DNA from 2 places in the Escherichia sp. B1147 genome. Region 1 is predicted to be linked to the other one. Evidence: predicted binding sites of a transcription regulator. Region 1 holds the regulator's gene; the other holds the start of a gene.
The links. The regulator CRP, encoded in region 1, controls carbon source genes, mostly activating them, when cyclic AMP is high. The targets are predictions, from matches to a motif close to ATGTGANNNNNNTCACAT.
Positions count from the first base shown of each region.

Region 2: ompW (outer membrane protein OmpW) is a predicted target of CRP. The motif match lies at 6,292-6,309, and genes of this name have one in related genera.

Region 1 covers NZ_LFHY01000008.1:10,883-18,931, reverse strand. Annotated here, with positions in the region: gene argD (bifunctional acetylornithine/succinyldiaminopimelate transaminase) at 1-1,070, shown strand, start outside; gene A9180_RS07430 (YccS/YhfK family putative transporter) at 1,164-3,254, opposite strand; gene crp (cAMP-activated global transcriptional regulator CRP) at 3,305-3,937, opposite strand; gene A9180_RS07415 (OsmC family protein) at 4,239-4,643, shown strand; gene A9180_RS07410 (phosphoribulokinase) at 4,698-5,567, opposite strand; gene A9180_RS07405 (YheU family protein) at 5,621-5,839, opposite strand; gene A9180_RS07400 (hydrolase) at 5,833-6,855, opposite strand; gene A9180_RS07395 (ABC transporter ATP-binding protein) at 6,855-8,049, opposite strand, start outside.
Region 2 covers NZ_LFHY01000007.1:197-8,245, reverse strand. Annotated here, with positions in the region: gene trpE (anthranilate synthase component I) at 1-473, shown strand, start outside; gene trpD (bifunctional anthranilate synthase glutamate amidotransferase component TrpG/anthranilate phosphoribosyltransferase TrpD) at 473-2,068, shown strand; gene trpCF (bifunctional indole-3-glycerol-phosphate synthase TrpC/phosphoribosylanthranilate isomerase TrpF) at 2,069-3,430, shown strand; gene trpB (tryptophan synthase subunit beta) at 3,442-4,635, shown strand; gene trpA (tryptophan synthase subunit alpha) at 4,635-5,441, shown strand; gene ompW (outer membrane protein OmpW) at 5,492-6,145, opposite strand; partial or broken gene A9180_RS24710 (YkgJ family cysteine cluster protein) at 6,370-6,561, shown strand; gene A9180_RS06390 (YciC family protein) at 6,589-7,332, shown strand; gene A9180_RS06385 (septation protein A) at 7,362-7,898, shown strand.

The DNA.
Region 1 (8,049 bases):
TTGCAGTTACGGCGTTGGGCCATTGCCATCCTGCGCTGGTGAACGCGTTAAAAACCCAGGGCGAAACTCTGTGGCATATCAGTAACGTTTTCACCAATGAACCGGCGCTGCGTCTTGGGCGCAAACTGATTGAGGCGACGTTTGCCGAACGCGTGGTGTTTATGAACTCCGGCACGGAAGCTAACGAAACCGCCTTTAAACTGGCACGCCATTACGCCTGTGTGCGTCATAGCCCGTTCAAAACCAAAATTATTGCCTTCCATAACGCTTTTCATGGTCGCTCGCTGTTTACCGTTTCGGTGGGTGGGCAGCCAAAATATTCCGACGGCTTTGGGCCGAAACCGGCAGACATCATTCACGTTCCCTTTAACGATCTCCACGCAGTGAAAGCGGTGATGGATGATCACACCTGTGCGGTGGTGGTTGAGCCGATCCAGGGCGAGGGCGGCGTGACGGCTGCGACGCCAGAGTTTTTGCAGGGCTTGCGCGAGCTGTGCGATCAACATCAGGCATTATTGGTGTTTGATGAAGTGCAGTGCGGGATGGGGCGGACAGGCGATTTGTTTGCTTACATGCACTACGGTGTGACGCCGGATATTCTGACCTCTGCGAAAGCGTTAGGCGGCGGCTTCCCGATTAGCGCCATGCTGACCACGGCGGAAATTGCTTCTGCGTTTCATCCTGGTTCTCACGGTTCCACCTACGGCGGTAATCCTCTGGCCTGTGCAGTAGCGGGCGCGGCGTTTGATATCATCAATACCCCTGAAGTGCTGGAAGGCATTCACGCGAAACGCCAGCGTTTTGTTGACCATTTGCAGAAGGTAGATCAGCAGTTTGATGTGTTTAGCGATATTCGCGGTATGGGGTTGTTGATTGGCGCAGAGCTTAAGCCGCAGTACAAAGGTCGGGCGCGTGATTTCCTGTATTCGGGCGCAGAGGCTGGCGTAATGGTGCTGAATGCCGGACCGGATGTGATGCGTTTTGCACCGTCGCTGGTGGTGGAAGATGCGGATATTGATGAAGGGATGCAACGTTTTGCCAACGCGGTGGCGAAGGTGGTTGGGGCGTAAATAAGACGCGGTAAGCGTCGCATCAGGCAAAGGGTGTCGGATGCGGCGTGAACGCCTTATCCGACCTACGGTTTGCTTCTGGCAATGATGATATTACGCCTTCGAATCCCGTAACTTCCGATTCAACCAAATCCCGTGATGCGGTCGCTGCCGCCAGGCCATCGCTGAAATGGTGTGCATCGTATTCAGATGGCCAATAACCCGTTGTAAATGCTGTTCCAGGGTACCAGCCGCGCCTTCGTGCGGCAGCATCTCTGGCGAGTCTATGATATTGGCGTCACCAGAACTACCCGGTTCGTCATACTCCAGCCGCTGCTGACAGCGTTGAATAGCGATTTCACAAGACTGCAAATACTCCTGCGCCAGCTCCGGCGGCAATGCCCGGTGCTCCCGCGCCAGCGTGGTCATGGCATTAATATGTTCAACAATAAACTGACTGTGCGTTACCCACAGTTTCATGTCTGCCAGATAATGGCTATTAAACGCCGGTTCCTGCATCGCCTGATTTAATGAGTTATACAGAGTGTTATGTGCCTGATTTACCCGCATTCGCTGCCAGGCCAGTGGCGTAGGTTGTGGATCTTTACTCAGGATCAGACGAATCGCTTCCTGGTAGGTTTCTAAGGCGTCATGGGCGTTTTTACGCAATAAACCACTCTGCCACTGCGGCCACAGCCATACCGTGCCGCCGAAGGCAATCAAACAACCAATAATGGTATCGATAAGACGGGGAATGATGTATTGCTCGCCGTTTAGCCACAACAGTTGCAGGGTATACACCGCGGTAATGGTAAAGCCGACTGTCGCCCAGCCGTAGTTTTTGCGCAATATCAGATAGCTGGCGAGCGTGGTAAACAGCATCAACGTCAGGGTGTAACCTTCGGGAATTTTAAAGTGCAGCGCCACGCCCGCAATGATTAACCCGACCACGGTCCCCACGGAGCGATTCACAATCCTCAGACGGGTCGCGCCGTAACCATTCTGTGTCACCAGCAACACCGTCATCAGGATCCAATACGACTTCGGCAGATGCAGCGCGGTCCCCATCAAACTGGCAACGCTTAACATCACGCTCAGTCGTCCGGCATTACGTAGTGCTGGCGATTTCAGGGAAAGATAACTTTTTAGCGCCGGAAGTAACGGCATTCGTCGCTGTTTATCCGCCAGCAGATCGCGGGCATAAAGCGGTTTCTGGGTACGCAGCACTCGAGCGATGCGGCTGAAGTGCCAGTAGCAGAATTGCCCCACAGGGTTATCCGGATGCTGGCGGGCGATTTTCTCCAGTGCGCCAATTTGCTTTTCCATCGTAAAACGCGTCGGCAGGCGATGGTAAAGAATGTCATCAGCCAGCACGCGCAGGCGAGCGGCGACGGTTTGCGCATTCCAGCGGATAACTTCTTCTGCATGGCTACGCTCGACCAGCTTTTGCACCTCTTCAGGTTGATGCAAACTGACCGAAATATGTTCCTGTAAATCCAGTGCTTCCTGAAAAATGCGCAACATCCGCTTGTAATCGGTATTATTTTGCGCGGAAAGCATGTGCATTTGCTGATAGCACTGGGTAATCAAATCGACCGCTTTTTGCTGGCGTACCAGCAGTGGCGGGAGTGCTTTTTCAGGATCGGTATGCTGAGTGAGCAGACTGTATTTGATTTCACAGTAATCAGCCAGTTCACGGTAGAGCAGACTAAGTGACTCGCGTAGGGGCTGTTCGCGCCAGAGCCAGAACCAGAACCAGTTAAACAGTCCGTACCAGAGCGTGCCTAACGCGTAGATGAGCAACGGTTCCCAGACCGGCATATATCCCGCCAGACTGAGTGTAAAAATGGCGGCGAGTAACGATGCGGGAAGCAATTTTGCGTGCAATGGCCCAAGCTCGGCAGTGACGCCAAGTACCAGCGTTAACCCGGTCAGCAAAAAGGGCAGGGGGATATCTTTTTCCAACAGCAGCTGTGTCAGTAAGCTACAGGTAGCAAACAGCGACGCGCCAATAATCAGGCGTTTGAAAAAACGTTTATGGGGGGTATCAAGCCCCGCAATGTTGCAACAGGCAGGGACGAGTGAAAACAGCAGGCCGAGTCTTAATTCGCCAAACAACAGACCAACGGCCACGGGCAAACATAGCACCAGAGTTTGTCGTAGTGCATAGTTGATATCAGGATGATAAATCAGTCTGCGCCACATCGGTTTAAACAAAATGGCGCGCTACCAGGTAACGCGCCACTCCGACGGGATTAACGAGTGCCGTAAACGACGATGGTTTTACCGTGTGCGGAGATCAGGTTCTGATCTTCCAGCATCTTCAGAATGCGCCCTACGGTTTCACGAGAACAGCCGACAATTTGACCAATTTCCTGACGGGTAATTTTAATTTGCATACCGTCCGGGTGAGTCATTGCATCGGGTTGTTTCGCCAGATTCAGCAGCGTCTGCGCGATGCGACCTGTAACGTCGAGGAACGCAAGGTTTCCGACTTTCTCTGAAGTGACTTGCAGACGACGCGCCATTTGCGCGGAGAGACGCATCAGAATATCCGGGTTCACCTGAATTAATTGACGAAATTTTTTGTAGGAAATTTCAGCTACTTCACAGGCGGTTTTTGCACGTACCCATGCGCTACGTTCCTGGCCTTCTTCAAACAGGCCCAATTCGCCAATAAAATCACCCTGATTCAGATAGGAGAGGATCATTTCTTTACCCTCCTCGTCTTTGATCAGCACTGCCACAGAGCCTTTAACGATGTAGTACAGCGTTTCCGCTTTTTCACCCTGGTGAATAAGCGTGCTCTTGGATGGGTACTTATGAATGTGGCAATGAGACAAGAACCATTCGAGAGTCGGGTCTGTTTGCGGTTTGCCAAGCACCATGCGCGGTTATCCTCTGTTATAAGCTTTCTCCAGAGCCAGAAAACGCCGCTGTCTCTGGATTGCCGAAATGTGCTTCCCGCTACCTGGGAAGGGGCTATCAACTGAACTGCACGGTAATGTGACGTCCTTTACATACATGCAGTACATCAATGTATTACTGTAGCATCCCGACTGTTTTAGCATAGCTTTCGCTTTGTGTCTCCTGGTGTCTCGCTTCAGCATGACCCAGGTCGCCTTCCGTTGCGCGATTTGGTCAGTACGCGTACTCTGTCAGGAAAACTGACGCAATGGAGTTTCGATTATGCAAGCGCGTGTAAAGTGGGTTGAAGGGTTAACTTTTCTGGGCGAATCCGCCTCTGGTCACCAGATTTTAATGGATGGTAACTCTGGCGATAAAGCGCCAAGCCCGATGGAAATGGTGCTGATGGCGGCGGGTGGCTGTAGCGCCATTGATGTGGTTTCTATCCTGCAGAAGGGGCGTCAGGATGTGGTCGATTGTGAAGTAAAACTGACCTCTGAACGCCGCGAAGAGGCACCGCGCCTGTTTACCCATATCAATTTGCATTTTATCGTCACCGGTCGCGACTTGAAGGATGCAGCGGTTGCGCGTGCGGTGGATCTCTCTGCTGAGAAATATTGTTCAGTGGCGCTGATGCTGGAAAAAGCGGTGAATATTACCCACTCTTATGAAGTGGTTGCTGCGTGATTTAACTACCCCGTTGTGATGCCGGATAGTATTTTATCCGGCTTATTGGTGAAGTTACTCGATTTTCTTCCCTTCCATCAGTCGTTGCACCAGCGGCAGCATAATTAACTCCATTGCCAGACCCATTTTGCCTCCCGGCACCACTAATGTATTGATGTGGGAAATGAACGAACCTTGCAACATCGCCAGCAGCCAGGGGAAATCGATCCCCTCCAGATTACGAAAATGAATCACCACAAAGCTTTCATCCAGCGATGGAATGCCTTTTGCGGCGAAGGGGTTTGAAGTGTCGACGGTGGGGACGCGCTGGAAGTTAAGATGGGTGCGGGAAAACTGCGGCGTGATGTAGTTGATATAGTCTTCCATTGAACGTACAACCGAGTCCATCACCGCTTCTCGTGAGTGTCCGCGCTCGCCGGTGTCACGGATAAGCTTTTGAATCCACTCCAGGTTAACGATAGGCACTACGCCTACCAGTAAATCCACATGCTGCGCGACGTTATGTTGTGGTGTGACCACGCCGCCGTGCAAACCTTCATAAAACAGCACATCGGTGGGTTCCGGTAGCGCCTGCCACGGGGTGAATGTGCCTGGCACCTGATTCCACGGTACGGCTTCGTCGTAGGTATGCAGGTATTTGCGTGATTTCCCTTTGCCGCTCTGGCCGTATTCAATAAAGGTTTGTTCCAGCAGGCCGAAGTCGTTGGCTTCGGGGCCGAAGTAGCTGATATGCCGCCCGGCATCGCGCGCCTTGCGGATCGCCATATCCATTTCCGGGCGGGTGTAGCGGTGAAAACTGTCGCCTTCCACCTCGGCTGCTTGCAGATTTAACTGCGCGAATATTTTACGAAACGCGAGGCTGGTGGTGGTGGTCCCCGCGCCGCTGGACCCTGTTACCGCAATGACCGGATGTTTGGCAGACATAGTAACTCCATGACCTGGTTATCATTATTATTTCGTCCGCCGACGGTTGCAGGTTATTCGCGAAACTGACTGCGCGGCATGATATTGACCGTTTCGTGCAGTTCCGACCAGACCAGTACCGCTTCTCCGCACTGTAGCTGGCGTTTGACGTCGGCGACTTTCTGTTCAAGCGTACGCTCTTGTTCACCATAATCGGTGCCTTCACGTAACACAAAGCTTTCAATTAAATTTTCCAGCGTTTCAGGGGAGATGTCTTGCCAGGGAATCAACATGATTTCGTCTCCAGATACGTTGTTAACCAGTCAGGAATGCGTGACTCCAGCCACATTTGTGGGTGAAATAATGTACCGCCAATAAAACCAACATGACCGCCATGTTCAGTCAGTTGATACTCTACTTGCGGAGGAAGATTTTCTGGTTTCGGGATCACCTGATGATCCATAAACGGATCGTCTTTGGCGTGAATAATCAGCGTCGGTTTGACGATCCGATTGAGCAGCGGCATGGCGCTACACTGACGATAATAGTCGATAGCATCGGCGTAGCCGTGAATTTTGGCGGTGATTAGATCGTCAAATTCGCGGATGCGGCGCACCGATTTCAACTGAGCGAGATCTATTGGCAGTGTTCCGGGGTACGCCTTCAGTTTACGCGCAGCATTGGCTTTTAACAGATTCACCAGGTAACGCTGATAAACGCGGGAAAAGCCCTTTTCCATATGGTAACTACAGGCTTCCAGCACAAACGGCGCGGAGACAATCACCGCCGCATCAATCGGGACATTATTACCTTCTTTGGCCAGCAGGCATGCCAGCATATTGCCGCCGAGAGAATAGCCGACGGCAGCCGTTGGCGCATGGCCAAACTCACGTTGCAGCCAGCGTAAAAACCAACTGGCGTCTTCGGTTTCGCCCGAATGGTAAATGCGGTGCATGCGGTTAGGTTCACCGCTGCATCCGCGAAAATGCATCACCACACCCAGCCAGCCGCGTTTTTTAGCCGCATCAACCAGGCCGTGGGCATAAGGGCTATTCAGACTGCCCTCCAGACCATGAAACACCACCAGACGCGGTTTATGCTGCGCCTGTGTGGGATCTTCACTCCACGCGAGATCGACAAAGTCGCTGTCGGGCAACTCCAGCCGCTGCCAGTGCGGAGTGAATTTCACCTGACGACGAAACAGACGCGGCAGCATGGTTTGTAGATGGCAATTGCTGAAACCGCGCATAGGGGTGAATTCAGCACTGCTGCTGAATTCATTGACATCGGTCGTCGTTATCTGCGCCATCAGTTGCTTTGGCCTTCCAGCAGCATCTGTTCCAGTTGCTCCTGGGCTTCCAGCCATGCCATTTCGCACTCTTCCAGGCCGGATTTCGCGCTCGCTTGTTGTTGCAGGCAGGCGGTCAGTTCCGCTTTACGGCTCTGGTCGTACAGTTCGCTGTCACCCAGCTTTTCTTCCGCCTGCGCCAGTTGCGCGTTCAGCTTCTCCATCTCTTTTTCCAGACGGGCGATCTCTTTACGTAGCGGCTGGGTTTGCGCACGCAGTTCTGCTTCCCGACGCTTCTGATCCTTACGCGCCTGGGCGCTGTTAGCGTTCTCTTTTGGCGCGTCGTCGGTTTGGTTTTCCTGCTTTTGTACGTCGCTCAACCATTGTTGATAATCTTCCAGATCGCCGTCGAACGGTTCGACTTTACGATCGTGAACCAGATAGAGATCGTCAGTGGTGGAACGCAGTAAATGGCGGTCGTGCGAAACGACAACTAGCGCGCCTTCGAACTCAATCAACGCTTCGGTGAGTGCCTGGCGCATGTCGAGGTCAAGGTGGTTGGTCGGTTCATCGAGCAGCAACAGATTCGGGCGCTGCCAGACGATCAATGCCAGCACCAGACGCGCTTTTTCACCACCTGAGAAACGGCGCGTCTCTTCGGTTACTTTATCGCCCTGGAAACCAAAACCGCCGAGGTAGTCACGCAGTTTTTGCTCCAGTTCCTGCGGAGCTAAACGCGCCAGATGCTGAATAGGCGATTCGTCGGCGCGCAGGTATTCCAGTTGATGCTGGGCGAAGTAGCCGAGTTTGATCCCTTTCGCCAGGCCAATTTCACCGCTGACTGGCGCAAGTTCACCGGCTAACAGTTTGATTAATGTCGATTTACCCGCGCCGTTACGGCCTAACAAACCAATGCGCGAACCGGGGACCAGATTCAGTTTGATTGAGTCGAGAATAATGCGATCGCCATAGCCCGCACTGACTTTTTCCATCTTCAACAACGGGTTAGGCAGGCTTTCCGGCGCGCGGAAGCTAAAGCGGAACGGGTTGTCGACGTGCGCGGGGGCAATCAGCTCCATGCGCTCGAGCATCTTAATGCGGCTCTGTGCTTGTTTTGCTTTGGTGGCTTTAGCACGGAAACGGTCGATATAACTTTGCAGATGTGCCACGCGCTCTTGCTGGCTTTCGTACATCGCCTGTTGCTGCGCCAGGCGA
Region 2 (8,049 bases), on a different contig from region 1:
TGCTGGTAGATCTCGCCCGAAATGACCTGGCGCGCATTTGCACTCCGGGCAGTCGCTACGTAGCCGATCTCACCAAAGTAGACCGTTATTCCTATGTGATGCACCTCGTCTCCCGCGTGGTCGGCGAGCTGCGCCACGATCTTGACGCCCTGCACGCTTACCGCGCCTGTATGAATATGGGGACGTTAAGCGGTGCGCCGAAAGTGCGCGCCATGCAGTTAATTGCCGAGGCGGAAGGTCGTCGACGCGGCAGCTACGGCGGCGCAGTAGGTTATTTCACCGCGCACGGCGATCTCGACACCTGCATTGTGATTCGCTCGGCGCTGGTGGAGAACGGCGTCGCCACCGTGCAAGCCGGTGCTGGTGTTGTCCTTGATTCTGTTCCGCAGTCGGAAGCCGACGAAACCCGTAATAAAGCCCGCGCTGTTCTGCGCGCTATCGCCACCGCGCATCATGCACAGGAGACTTTCTGATGGCTGACATTCTGCTGCTCGATAATATTGACTCTTTTACTTACAACCTGGCAGATCAGTTGCGCAGCAATGGTCATAACGTGGTGATTTACCGCAACCATATTCCGGCGCAAACCTTAATTGAACGTCTGGCGACCATGAGCAATCCGGTGCTGATGCTTTCCCCTGGCCCCGGCGTGCCGAGCGAAGCCGGTTGTATGCCGGAACTCCTCACCCGCCTGCGCGGCAAGCTGCCAATTATTGGCATTTGCCTCGGTCATCAGGCGATTGTCGAAGCCTACGGTGGTTATGTCGGTCAGGCGGGCGAAATTCTTCATGGCAAAGCCTCCAGCATTGAACATGACGGTCAGGCGATGTTTGCTGGATTGACAAACCCACTGCCAGTGGCGCGTTATCACTCGCTGGTTGGCAGTAACATTCCGGCCGGTTTAACCATTAACGCCCATTTTAATGGCATGGTGATGGCGGTGCGTCACGATGCAGATCGCGTTTGTGGATTCCAGTTCCATCCGGAATCCATTCTCACCACTCAGGGCGCTCGCCTGCTGGAACAAACGCTGGCCTGGGCGCAACAGAAGCTGGAGCCCACCAACACGCTGCAACCGATTCTGGAAAAACTGTATCAGGCGCAGACCCTTAGCCAGCAGGAAAGCCACCAGCTATTTTCAGCAGTGGTGCGTGGCGAGCTGAAGCCGGAACAACTGGCGGCGGCGCTGGTGAGCATGAAAATTCGCGGCGAGCACCCGAACGAAATCGCCGGAGCAGCAACGGCGCTACTGGAAAACGCCGCGCCGTTCCCGCGCCCGGATTATCTGTTTGCCGATATCGTCGGTACTGGCGGTGACGGCAGCAACAGTATCAACATTTCTACTGCCAGTGCTTTTGTCGCTGCGGCATGTGGACTGAAAGTGGCGAAACACGGCAACCGCAGCGTCTCCAGTAAATCTGGTTCGTCGGATCTGCTGGCGGCATTCGGTATTAACCTGGATATGAATGCAGATAAATCACGCCAGGCACTGGACGAGTTAGGCGTCTGCTTTCTCTTTGCGCCGAAATATCACACCGGATTTCGCCACGCAATGCCAGTTCGCCAGCAACTGAAAACCCGCACCCTGTTCAATGTGCTGGGGCCATTGATTAACCCGGCACATCCGCCGCTGGCATTAATTGGTGTCTACAGCCCGGAACTGGTGCTGCCGATTGCTGAAACCCTGCGTGTGCTGGGGTATCAACGCGCAGCAGTGGTGCACAGTGGCGGAATGGACGAAGTTTCCTTACACGCGCCGACAATCGTTGCAGAGCTTCATGATGGCGAAATTAAAAGCTATCAACTGACCGCGGAAGATTTTGGCCTGACGCCTTACCACCAGGAGCAACTCGCTGGCGGAACACCGGAAGAAAATCGTGACATTTTAACACGCTTGTTACAAGGTAAAGGCGACGCCGCCCATGAAGCAGCCGTCGCGGCGAATGTCGCCATGTTAATGCGCCTGCACGGCCATGAAGATCTGCAAGCCAATGCACAAACCGTTCTTGAGGTGCTGCGCAGTGGTTCCGCTTACGACAGAGTCACCGCACTGGCGGCACGAGGGTAAATGATGCAAACCGTTTTAGCGAAAATCGTCGCAGACAAGGCGATTTGGGTAGAAGCCCGCAAACAGCAGCAACCGCTAGCCAGTTTTCAGAATGAGGTTCAGCCGAGCACGCGACATTTTTATGATGCGCTACAGGGTGCACGCACCGCGTTTATTCTCGAGTGCAAAAAAGCATCACCATCGAAAGGTGTGATCCGTAATGATTTCGATCCGGCACGCATTGCCTCGATTTATAAACATTACGCTTCGGCCATTTCGGTGCTGACCGATGAGAAATATTTCCAGGGGAGCTTTGATTTCCTCCCTATCGTCAGCCAAATCGCGCCCCAGCCAATTTTATGTAAAGACTTTATTATCGACCCTTACCAGATCTATCTGGCGCGCTATTACCAGGCCGATGCCTGCTTATTAATGCTTTCAGTACTGGAAGACGAACAATATCGCCAGCTTGCTGCCGTCGCCCACAGTCTGGAGATGGGCGTGCTGACCGAAGTCAGTAATGACGAGGAGCTGGAACGTGCCATCGCCCTGGGGGCAAAAGTTGTCGGCATCAACAACCGCGATCTGCGTGATTTGTCGATTGATCTCAACCGCACGCGCGAGCTTGCGCCGAAACTAGGGCACAACGTGACGGTAATCAGCGAATCCGGCATCAATACTTATGCTCAGGTGCGCGAGTTAAGCCACTTCGCTAACGGCTTTCTGATTGGTTCGGCGCTAATGGCCCATGATGATTTGAACGCCGCCGTGCGTCGAGTGTTACTGGGTGAGAATAAAGTGTGTGGCCTGACTCGCCCACAGGATGCCAGAGCCGCTTATGACGCGGGCGCTATTTACGGTGGATTGATATTCGTTACAACGTCACCTCGCTGCGTCAGCGTTGAACAGGCGCAGGCAGTGATAGCTGCGGCACCGTTGCAATATGTCGGCGTGTTCCGTAATCACGATATCAGTGAGGTCGTTGATAAAGCGAAGACCCTGGCACTGGCAGCAGTACAACTGCATGGCAGTGAGGACCAGAAATATATCGACGAACTGCGTGACGCGCTGCCTGAAAACATTGCCATCTGGAAAGCATTGAGCGTCGGTGAAACGCTTCCCGCGCGCGATTTTCAGCACGTCGATAAATATGTATTCGACAACGGCCTGGGCGGGAGCGGGCAACGTTTCGACTGGTCACTGTTAAACGGTCAATCGCTTGGCAACGTGCTGCTGGCGGGTGGCTTAGGCGCAGATAACTGCGTGGAAGCGGCACAAACCGGCTGCGCCGGGCTTGATTTTAATTCTGCTGTAGAGTCACAACCGGGCATTAAAGATGCACATCTTTTGGCCTCGGTTTTCCAGACGCTGCGCGCATATTAAGGAAAGGAACAATGACAACATTACTTAACCCGTATTTTGGTGAGTTTGGCGGCATGTACGTGCCACAAATCCTGATGCCTGCCCTGCGCCAGCTGGAAGAAGCTTTCGTCAGCGCGCAAAAAGATCCTGAATTTCAGGCCCAGTTCAACGACCTTTTGAAAAACTATGCCGGACGTCCAACCGCGCTGACCAAATGCCAGAACATTACAGCTGGTACGAACACCACGCTGTACCTGAAGCGCGAAGATTTACTGCACGGCGGCGCGCATAAAACTAACCAGGTGCTGGGGCAGGCATTGCTGGCGAAGCGGATGGGTAAAACCGAAATCATCGCCGAAACCGGTGCCGGTCAGCATGGTGTAGCATCGGCACTTGCCAGCGCCCTGCTCGGCCTGAAATGTCGAATTTATATGGGCGCCAAAGATGTTGAGCGTCAGTCGCCCAACGTTTTCCGGATGCGCTTAATGGGTGCGGAAGTAATCCCCGTACATAGCGGTTCCGCAACGCTGAAAGATGCCTGTAACGAGGCGCTGCGCGACTGGTCCGGCAGTTATGAAACCGCGCACTACATGCTGGGTACCGCAGCCGGTCCACATCCTTACCCGACCATTGTCCGTGAGTTCCAGCGGATGATTGGCGAAGAAACGAAAGCGCAGATTCTGGAAAGAGAAGGTCGCCTTCCTGATGCCGTTATCGCCTGTATTGGCGGTGGTTCGAATGCCATCGGTATGTTTGCTGATTTCATCAACGAAACTAATGTCGGCCTGATTGGCGTGGAGCCTGGCGGCCACGGCATCGAAACTGGCGAGCACGGCGCACCGTTAAAACATGGTCGCGTAGGCATCTATTTTGGCATGAAAGCGCCGATGATGCAGACCGAAGACGGGCAGATTGAAGAGTCTTACTCCATCTCCGCCGGGCTGGATTTCCCGTCCGTTGGCCCACAACATGCGTATCTCAACAGCATCGGTCGTGCTGATTACGTGTCGATTACCGATGATGAAGCACTGGAAGCCTTTAAAACGCTCTGCCTGCACGAAGGGATTATCCCGGCGCTGGAATCCTCCCACGCGCTGGCCCACGCACTAAAAATGATGCGCGAAGACCCGGAAAAAGAGCAGCTGCTGGTCGTTAACCTTTCCGGTCGCGGCGATAAAGACATCTTCACCGTTCACGATATTTTGAAAGCTCGAGGGGAAATCTGATGGAACGCTATGAAACTCTGTTTGCCCAGTTGAAGGAGCGCAAAGAAGGCGCATTTGTTCCTTTCGTCACCCTCGGTGATCCGGGCGTAGAGCAGTCGCTGAAAATTATCGACGCATTGATTGAAGCCGGTGCCGACGCGCTGGAGTTAGGCATCCCCTTCTCTGACCCGCTGGCCGATGGCCCGACCATTCAAAACGCTACACTGCGGGCTTTTGCCGCAGGTGTGACCCCGGCACAATGTTTTGAAATGCTGGCACTGATTCGTCAAAAGCATCCGACCATTCCCATCGGCCTGCTGATGTACGTCAACCTGGTGTTTAACAAAGGCATTGATGAGTTTTACGCACTATGTGAAAAAGTCGGCGTCGATTCAGTGCTGGTTGCCGACGTGCCGGTGGAAGAGTCCGCGCCTTTCCGCCAGGCGGCGTTGCGGCATAACGTCGCACCTATCTTCATCTGCCCGCCGAATGCTGATGATGATTTGCTGCGCCAGATTGCGTCTTTCGGTCGTGGTTACACCTATTTACTGTCGCGAGCGGGCGTGACCGGAGCGGAAAACCGCGCAGCGTTACCCCTCAATCATCTGGTCACAAAGCTGAAAGAGTACAATGCTGCGCCGCCATTGCAGGGCTTTGGTATTTCAGCACCGGAACAGGTAAAAGCAGCGATTGATGCAGGGGCCGCAGGCGCGATTTCGGGTTCTGCGATTGTTAAAATCATCGAGCAACATATTAGTCAGCCAGAAAAAATGCTGGAAGCACTGAAAGATTTTGTCCGTCCGATGAAAGCAGCTACACGCAGTTAATTTGGGACAAACCGCCAGAAAACATCTGGCGGTTCATTGATGGTAAAAAATTAGAAGCGGTAGCCCGCAGAGAACATAAATACCCACGGGTCGAGGCGTACGTTGTCAGAATAACGTCCTGCAGGCAGCACTGCGCCATTGGATTTATATTTCACCTCAGTGTCGATATCCATGTACCAGACCGACATATTAAGTAACCAGTCACGGTTGATGAGATAATCCAGACCTACTTGTCCCGCCACGCCCCATGAATCCTTCAGACTAAGGTCGGATAAACCAAGACCTTCACCGGTGTCATTGAAGTCATTATTAAAAAAGGTGGTGTAGTTAATACCCGCACCAATGTAAGGACGGAATTTACTGCCGGAATCACCAAAATACCATTGTGCCATCAGTGTTGGCGGTAAATGGTGGACTGTCGCAATATCCCCGGTTGTGGCGGTGCCAACCTTATGACGAAACGGCGATGCCGCCAGCAATTCCACGCCGATGTTATCGGTCGCCATATAAGTGAAGGTCAGCCCCAGTTGGGTGTTATTGGTCACGCTAAAGCCACCCAGACTTCCCAGAGTTCCATCCGCGCCTTCCGTTGGACGCACCGTTGCCGAACCTGCACGAATGAAAAACTCGCCTGCTTCGTGAGCATAGACGCTACCAGAGAGAAGTGTACTGACTGCCAATGCCGCCACTGTTAATTTTTTCATGTTCGCTCCGTCGTTATGGTTATAAAAACGTGACGAATATACCTACATTGGAGTAACAAATGATCCTACACAGATCACACTCCATTCGCTAAATGACCATTTATTGATCTGGATTAATTTAGAAGTTGCATCGCATATCCTAGTTAATGTGATTCAAATCAATTTGAATGCTTTTCATCTCCGAAGATATTCTTTTGCTAGCTTATTGGCCTTTTAAGCAGGCGGTAAGTTGCGGTATTTATGCAAACAGCCCTTCTGCTTGCCAGGAATTTGTCGTGTCTGGAGAAAGCAATAAATCCTGTGATCGCGCCCAAGCCCGCTGTGGATTACCTGCGCTTTACAAAGATATGCTTTTCCATACAAGTCGTGATGCTGCCACTGAAGGGATAACCAGGGTACAATTGCCTGCTAATTAACACCTGCATAAAACTCAAGGAGAGTGCATGTCTATCACGGCGCAGTCCGTATACCGTGACACCGGAAATTTCTTCCGTAATCAATTTATGACCATTCTGTTGGTATCGTTGCTTTGTGCATTTATCACAGTGGTGTTAGGACATGTTTTCTCACCCAGTGACGCACAGCTTGCGCAGCTCAATGACGGCGCGACCGTTAGTGGCAGCGGTGGGTTGTTCGATCTGGTACAAAATATGTCCCCGGAACAGCAACAAATTTTGCTGCGAGCTTCCGCTGCGTCCACTTTTTCAGGATTAATCGGTAACGCCATTCTCGCCGGAGGCGTAATATTAATTATCCAACTGGTGTCTGCAGGTCAGAGAGTTAGTGCGCTACGAGCTATTGGTGCCAGTGCGCCGATATTGCCAAAGTTATTTATTCTGATTTTTCTGACTACCCTTTTAGTACAGATTGGCATCATGCTGGTGGTCGTTCCGGGAATTTTAATGGCCATTTTACTGGCACTGGCGCCGGTGATGTTGGTGCAGGATAAATTGGGCGTTTTCGCCTCTATGCGCAGCAGTATGCGGCTGACATGGGCGAATATGCGTTTGGTGGCACCTGCAGTACTAAGCTGGTTACTGGCAAAAACACTGTTGCTGCTGTTTGCCTCTTCGTTTGCCGCATTAACCCCGGAAATTGGCGCCGTACTGGCGAACACCTTAAGCAACCTGATTTCAGCCGTATTGCTTATCTATCTGTTCCGCCTGTACATGTTGATTCGCCAATAACCTGAAGTATTTGATTACGGAATCGTAAAATGAAGCAGTTTCTTGATTTTTTACCGCTGGTTGTTTTCTTCGCGTTCTACAAAATTTATGACATCTATGCGGCAACTGCGGCGCTCATCGTCGCCACGGCGATTGTGCTTATTTATAGCTGGGTTCGCTTCCGGAAAGTTGAGAAGATGGCCCTGATCACCTTTGTTCTGGTGGTCGTTTTCGGTGGTCTGACGCTGTTCTTCCACAATGATGAGTTTATTAAATGGAAGGTCACTGTCATTTACGCTCTGTTTGCCGGTGCTTTGTTGGTTAGCCAATGGGTAATGAAAAAGCCACTGATTCAACGGATGCTGGGTAAAGAACTCACTCTACCGCAGCCAGTGTGGTCGAAACTGAATCTGGCCTGGGCAGTCTTCTTTATTCTTTGCGGCCTGGCGAATATCTACATCGCATTCTGGCTACCACAAAACATTTGGGTCAACTTCAAAGTGTTCGGTCTGACCGCCCTCACCTTAATCTTCACACTGTTAAGCGGTATTTATATCTACCGCCATATGCCGCAGGAAGATAAGTAATAAATCACATAAAATACAAATACGAATCAAACAATTAGATTACATTTAAATGTGTAATTATGATTAAAAGCACGCTTTAATGTACACTTTGTACGAAGCGTGCTTTTTTTAAGATGCGTTATGCGTAGCTCCGCTTTACCGCCTCGCTGAC